Linked DNA regions of Pelosinus sp. IPA-1. The main gene of each other region encodes a partner of the protein of the gene in region 2 in a complex. Links are inferred from orthologs where the notes say so. Each region holds a gene or a part of one and is shown on either strand. Other genes may lie near its edges.

Region 1 (3,330 bases), on a different replicon or contig from region 2:
TAACATCCAAAAGCTTTTGCACTTCAGCATCTACTTCACCAACAGGCACTGTAATCGCGGCATCACCATTGTATCCATTTATTACCGCTCCAATATCAATACTAACATTATCTCCAGTTTTTAACTTTCTTAATCCTGGAATGCCATGTACTACTTCTTCATTTATTGAAGAACAAATGTTTCCTGCAAAACCATGGTATCCCTTAAAAGCAGGGATAGCATCACGGCTTTTAATATATTTTTCGGCGATCTGATCCAGATCTAGCGTAGTAACTCCGGGCTTAACAGCTTTTTTAACTTCAGCTAGTGTTTCAGCCACTATCTTACCTGCATCACGCAAGTAATTGATTTCCCGCTCTGATTTAAGGATGATCATACCTACTCGCCCCTCAAGCTGCGAACTATATCAGAAAATACCTTATCGATCGCTTGACGTCCATCAATTTCGCTATAAAGACCTTTGTCTTGATAGTATTCAATTAATGGCTTCGTCTGACCGTTATATACGGATAAACGCTTTGTAACCGTTTCTTCCGTATCATCAGCACGTTGATATAATTCACCATCGCATTTATCACATTTACCGTCAACTGTAGAAGGATTAAATAATACATGGAAGGTAGCGCCACAACCTTTGCAGATACGACGCCCTGTCATGCGACTAATTAAATCTTCCGTAGGAACAGTGATGTTTACTACACGATCTAGTTTTATTCCGAGTTCAACCAGTGTACCATCTAAAGCGTTCGCTTGTTCAATTGTACGCGGGAACCCATCTAGAATAAAACCTTTATGACAATCGGGTTTAGCCAGTCTTTCTTTTACTATCCCAATAGTGATACTATCAGGTACTAGTTGCCCAGCATCCATACAAGCTTTCGCTTGTTTGCCAAGTTCAGTTCCTTCCTTTACAGCAGCACGAAACATATCGCCTGTTGATATGTGGGGGACTTGAAACTCTGCAACTAATTCAGCCGCCTGTGTACCTTTACCAGCCCCAGGCGGTCCCATTAACAGGATATACATGCGAAGCGACCTCCCTACTTCATAAAGCCTTGATAGTGACGCATTAGAACAATGGCCTCTATTTGCTTCATTGTGTCAAGTGCCACGCCTACCACAATTAAAAGGGCGGTACCGCCAAAATTTAACCCTGGAATATTTGTCACAGCTGCAATAAAGTTGGGCAGTATGGCAATACCTGCAAGAAACACTGAACCTGCAAGGGTGATTCTGGTCATGACTCGATCCAAATAATCAGCAGTCGGTTTACCCGGGCGCAGTCCTGGAATAAAACCACCGTATTTTTTCATGTTCTCTGCCATATCCGATATGTTCAAAGTAACCGCAGTATAGAAATACGTGAAGAAAATAATGAGTAGCGCATACAATGTTGTTTGTAGCGGCGTACCCCACGCAAACCAGCCTGCCACGGTTTTTACCCAGGGAATATCAACAAACTGGGCAATAGTTACTGGAAACATCAGCACGGATGACGCAAAGATTATTGGTATAACTCCCGCCTGATTTACTTTCAGCGGAATGTGAGTAGAGTGACCACCATAGGTTTTACGACCAACTACTCGTTTAGCATATTGTACCGGAATTCTTCGTTGACCTTGTGTAATGGCAATTACCAAAACAATCATGGCCACAGCAATAATTACGAATAACAATACATTGAAGAGATTAATGGTACCTGCGGCAAGATATTGATATAACATATACAAACCATCAGGTAATCTTGATACAATCCCGGCAAAGATAATTAGCGAAATGCCATTACCAATACCTTTTTCAGTAATTTGCTCTCCAAGCCACATTAGGAAAGTAGTTCCTGCTGTAAGTGTCAATGCAATCAATATCGTAGAAGCAATGCCTGGATTAATAATTGCGGCTTTCAGTCCAATTGCCATACCAATTGCCTGAATAAATCCTAGAAGAACGGTGCCGTAACGAGTAATTTGTGTTAACTTTTTACGACCTTCCTCGCCCTCTTTAGACCATTGTTCAAAGGTTGGAACAACAACAGTTATCAGCTGCATAATAATAGAAGCATTAATATAGGGTGTAATACTCATTGCAAAGATAGAAAACTTACTCAATGCTCCACCAGAAAACAAATCTAGTAAACCAAACAGGTTACCACTAGAAAACATTTGTTCAATAACAGAAACATCTACTCCAGGAACTGGAATATGCGTTCCAGCTCTGAATACTAAAAACATGGCTAGGGTAAAAACTACCTTTTGTCTAAGCTCAGTGATCTTTAGTATATTGGACAGAGCAGAAAGCACTTAGACCACCTCAACTTTTCCGCCAGCTGCTATAATTTTTTCTTCAGCTGACTTAGTGAAGCCGTTAGCAATAACAGTAAGTGATTTTGTCAGTTCGCCGTTACCCAAGATACGTACGCCGTCACGAACATTTTTCAATACACCAGTTTCAACTAAAGCTACAGGGTCAACAACTGAACCATTTTCAAAACGATTCAAGTCAGAAATATTTACTTCTGCATAATCTTTTGCAAATTTGTTGTAAAAACCGCGTTTTGGCAATCTACGGTAAAGAGGCATTTGACCGCCTTCAAAACCAGGACGAGTACCGCCGCCAGCGCGAGAATTCTGACCTTTATGACCTTTACCCGATGTTTTGCCAAGACCTGAACCCAAGCCGCGACCAACACGAGTGCGCACTTTCTTTGAACCAGGCGTAGGTGCTAATTCATGCAATTTCATTATTAGCGCCTCCTCTCTAATTAGTCTTGTATTTCTTCAACCGTAACTAAATGCTCCACTTTGCGAACCATGCCGCGGATAACTGGAGTATCTTGTTGCATTACGAAAGTATTTGTTTTCTTAAGCCCCAGAGCCTTTACAGTAGCTCGTTGATCTTCTGGTCTGCCGATCAGGCTTCTGGTAAGAGTGATTTTGAGTGTTGCCATTATAATTCCTCCTTAACCCAAAAGTTCCTGAACGGTTTTACCGCGAAGTGCGGCTACTTCTTCAGCACGTTTCAATTGCTTCAAACCGGTTAAAGTAGCACGTACCATGTTATTAGCATTAGAAGAACCAAGGGATTTAGTTAAGATATCATGAATCCCGGCAAGTTCAAGTACCGCACGTGCTGGACCACCAGCAATAACACCAGTACCTTCTGATGCAGGTTTCATAAATACTTTACCAGCGCCGAATACACCTACAATTTGATGAGGAATAGTGGTGCCTACTAAAGGAACATTAATTAAGTTCTTTTTAGCATCTTCCACACCTTTTCTGATTGCTTCAGGCACTTCACCAGCTTTACCTAAGCCAGCTCCAACGTGACCAT
Region 2 (3,429 bases):
TTTTGTTCAAAAGCAGCAATCTGCACTCGCAAATCTTCTAACAACAACTGTATCAACTCCAATAAATTAAAAATTATGATATAAATATTTAAACATGAAAACGTGAATCCGCTAATACGGATACAAGGAGACGATTAACCACAGAGGCGCAGAGGACGCAGAGAGGTCTATATTATTTTACCCTCTCCATTCCTCTGTGTTCTCTGTGCCCTCTGCGTTTCATACTTTATTATATCTCTTCATTCTTTACAAGTTCCTTACTTCGCAGCACCGCAGCATTTTTTGTACTTCTGACCAGAACCGCAAGGACATAAATCATTACGACCAGTATGATCTTTATTGACGACCGGCTGCTGGTGTTTTTCCACTGGTTCTTCTGCATCATCTCCATGTACAGCATGGGCTTGCTGCAAACGATCCTCCGGTGGAGCCACAATATTTACGCGGAATATATATTTTACAATATCTTCCTGAATCAAATCAATGAGTTGTTGGAACATATCATATGCTTCAATTTTATATTCAATTAAAGGATCACGTTGACCATACGAACGCAGACTAATCCCTTCGCGTAACGTATCCATTGCATCTAAATGTTCCATCCATTTGGAATCAACTACTTTTAACATAACGACTTTTTCCATTTCACGCATATTGTCGCTGCCAAACAAAGCCTCTCGTGCGTCATAGGAAACAGTTGCTACCCGCAGTAATTCAGCTTGTAGTTCTTCACGGCTCAATTTCTTTAGATCTTCTTCTTGCAACTGGCCTTCTGGTGCAAATATTTCCTCACAATACTCGATTAATCCTTGGTAACCCCATTCTTCTGGATACAGTTTTTCGTCGGCAAATAGCTCCATACCCCGGGTTACCAACTTTTCGATCATATGGAAAATATTTTCCTTCATGTTTTCCCCCACCAAAATCTGGCGGCGTTGTCCATAAATCACTTCCCGCTGCTGGTTCATTACATCATCATATTCTAACACGTGCTTACGCATGTCAAAATTGCGGCCTTCTACTTTCTTTTGGGCCTGTTCAATAGAACGAGTGATTAAACTATGCTCAATGGGTTCATCCTCTTCCATACCTAACTTATCCATGATAGTAGCAATATTGTCGGAACCAAATAAACGCATCAAATCATCTTCTAAGGATAGGTAGAAATGGGACGAACCAGGATCGCCTTGACGACCTGCACGGCCACGTAACTGATTATCAATCCGGCGGCTTTCATGACGTTCCGTACCAATGATGTGAAGTCCACCTAACTCCGCTACGCCTTCACCTAATACAATATCCGTACCACGCCCTGCCATATTGGTAGCGATTGTGACAGCCCCTAACTGACCAGCCTGCGCTACAATCTGTGCTTCCATCTCATGGAATTTAGCATTCAAAACATTATGGGGTACATCTTTCTTCTTCAGCATATCACTTAAATGTTCTGATTGTACAATGGAGGTGGTTCCTACCAATACAGGCTGACCCTTCGCATGGCGTTCCACAATGGAATCCACTACGGCCTTGTATTTAGCCCGAGTAGTTTTGTAAATTACATCAGGTAAATCCTCACGGCTAACTTCTTTATTGGTTGGGATAGTAATAACATCCAACTTGTAAATTTTCCGGAATTCTGCCTCTTCCGTTTTTGCCGTACCTGTCATACCTGACAGTTTTTTATACATACGGAAATAGTTCTGGAAAGTAATCGAAGCTAATGTCTGGCTTTCCCTTTCTACTTTTACGCCTTCTTTTGCTTCAATGGATTGGTGAAGACCATCGGAATAACGACGACCAAACATTAAACGGCCTGTAAATTCATCGACAATAACGACTTCTCCGTCTTTTACCACGTAGTCCCGATCCCGTTTCATTAAACCTTTGGCTTTTAGTGCTTGGGTAAAATGATGGGACATTTCAATATTTTCATGGTCATATAAATTTTTGATACCTAGTAATTTTTCCGCTTTCGCTATACCACTTTCCGTAGGTGCTACGGTACGAGTTTTTTCATCTACCGTGTAGTCTTCTCCTTCTTTGAGCTTAGGAGTAATTCTTGCCATTACATGATATAACTCTGTTGATTTCTCCCCTGGTCCGGAAATGATAAGAGGTGTGCGGGCCTCATCAATCAAGATACTATCTACTTCATCCACAATGGCATAATTTAATGGACGTTGTACCATTTGATCCGCGTAGATAACCATATTATCACGAAGATAATCAAAACCAAATTCATTGTTGGTACCGTATGTAATATCTGCATGATATGCTTGTTTACGATCAACAAAATCCAGTCCATGGACAATCAAACCAACGGATAAGCCTAAAAAGCGATATACCTTGCCCATCCACTCGCTATCCCGTTTCGCTAAGTAATCATTCACTGTAACGACATGTACCCCTTCACCTGTAAGTGCGTTCAAATAAGTAGCAAGGGTACCTACAAGAGTTTTCCCTTCCCCTGTACGCATCTCCGCAATATTACCTTCATGCAGGGTAACACCACCTAAGATCTGCACATCAAAATGTCGCATTCCAAGTACACGACGTGACGCTTCCCTCACAACCGCAAATGCTTCAGGCAAAATATCATCCAAGGTTTCGCCCTTTTCCAAACGTCGTCTAAACTCAACTGTTTTAGCTGACAGTGAACTATCACTCAGCTTATGCATAGTTGGCTCAATTGTATTTACTTGCTCTACATATTTCATCATACGTTTTATTTCTTTTTCGTTATCATCACCGAATAGATTTCTTAAAAATTTAAGCAACAGGTATCAACTCCTTAATAGTTGGCATATATCATATTCTTCTATTAGTTTACAGTATATGCCTAATTTAAAATTTTATCAAAAGATAGTAGATAAGTCAAAATAAATAAACTTAGTGAGCTTCCTTAGAAAGTATAACTTCTTGAATCAAGCTGTATATTTCTTTGTAAAAATGGAAATACTTAGTAGTATAATACCATCTAACGCAAGGGGGAATATATATGCAAGCCAATAGCATTAATGTCATCGGACAAATCGCTGACTTGAAAGATACAGATTACAAAAACACACTGGCAATTAGCACGCTAATAGAGTTATTAATAGAAAAAAATTTCTTCAGCAGAGAAGAATTTGCTCATAAGGCCCTAGAATTAGAAAATGCTACAGTCCGTGAGATTTCATCACTGCGACGTGTCCAAAAGTTGACAGTGTAAAACATAGGCTTTGCGAACCACAGAGGCGCAGAGAGCACAGAGTGGCTGCGTTCTCTGCACCTCCGTGGTTTATTGACTTTTCCCATAATATATCAATATTTTACAAGAAAAACCGGGGCAAATGCCCCGGTTTTTTCTTGTAACTTTTTAGCTTAGTTAGAATCTGGTTCAATTAAACCGTATCTTCCATCTTTACGACGATACACTACGTTAACTTC

Evidence for each region.
Region 1: the proteins of secA (region 2) and secY are in contact, whole or in part, in a crystal structure (PDB 3DIN), measured with the Thermotoga maritima proteins. The link is inferred for Pelosinus sp. IPA-1 from one-to-one orthologs. Residues at the interface, in WP_004082002.1 of Thermotoga maritima: Glu261, Ala262, Arg263, Lys300, Ala301, Arg302, Thr303, Ile304, Ile305, Leu323, Tyr324, Asp325, Pro326, Val329, Ser330, Tyr333, Ile336, Lys340, Phe345, Val349, Glu363, Phe364, Tyr374, Ser375, Gly376, Gly377, Glu393, Ile395, Thr482, Ser483; in WP_004081795.1 of Thermotoga maritima: Glu108, Gly109, Glu110, Glu111, Ala236, Glu237, Arg238, Arg239, Ile240, Thr241, Ile242, Gln243, Tyr244, Ala245, Arg246, Arg247, Val248, Thr249, Gly250, Arg251, Arg252, Val253, Tyr254, Gly256, Ala257, Ser258, Thr259, Tyr260, Leu261, Pro262.

What each region holds. Positions count from the first base shown.
Region 1 is NZ_BSVC01000013.1:8,748-12,077, reverse strand. The notes cover bases 170-3,168. They hold secY (preprotein translocase subunit SecY), read right to left. Parts: upstream 2,298-3,168; coding sequence 1,041-2,297; downstream 170-1,040. Other genes in these bases: rpsE (30S ribosomal protein S5), read right to left, coding at 2,957-3,168; rpmD (50S ribosomal protein L30), read right to left, coding at 2,759-2,944; rplO (50S ribosomal protein L15), read right to left, coding at 2,298-2,738; QSJ81_RS23600 (adenylate kinase), read right to left, coding at 379-1,026; map (type I methionyl aminopeptidase), read right to left, coding at 170-376. Also shown: more of map, read right to left, coding at 1-169; more of rpsE, read right to left, coding at 3,169-3,330. UniProt on the Escherichia coli protein: The central subunit of the protein translocation channel SecYEG. Consists of two halves formed by TMs 1-5 and 6-10.
Region 2 is NZ_BSVC01000011.1:72,457-75,885, reverse strand. The notes cover bases 18-3,115. They hold secA (preprotein translocase subunit SecA), read right to left. Parts: upstream 2,778-3,115; coding sequence 258-2,777; downstream 18-257. Other genes in these bases: QSJ81_RS22595 (hypothetical protein), read left to right, coding at 2,999-3,115. Also shown: more of QSJ81_RS22595, read left to right, coding at 3,116-3,211; hpf (ribosome hibernation-promoting factor, HPF/YfiA family), read right to left, coding at 3,364-3,429. UniProt on the Escherichia coli protein: Required for protein export, interacts with the SecYEG preprotein conducting channel.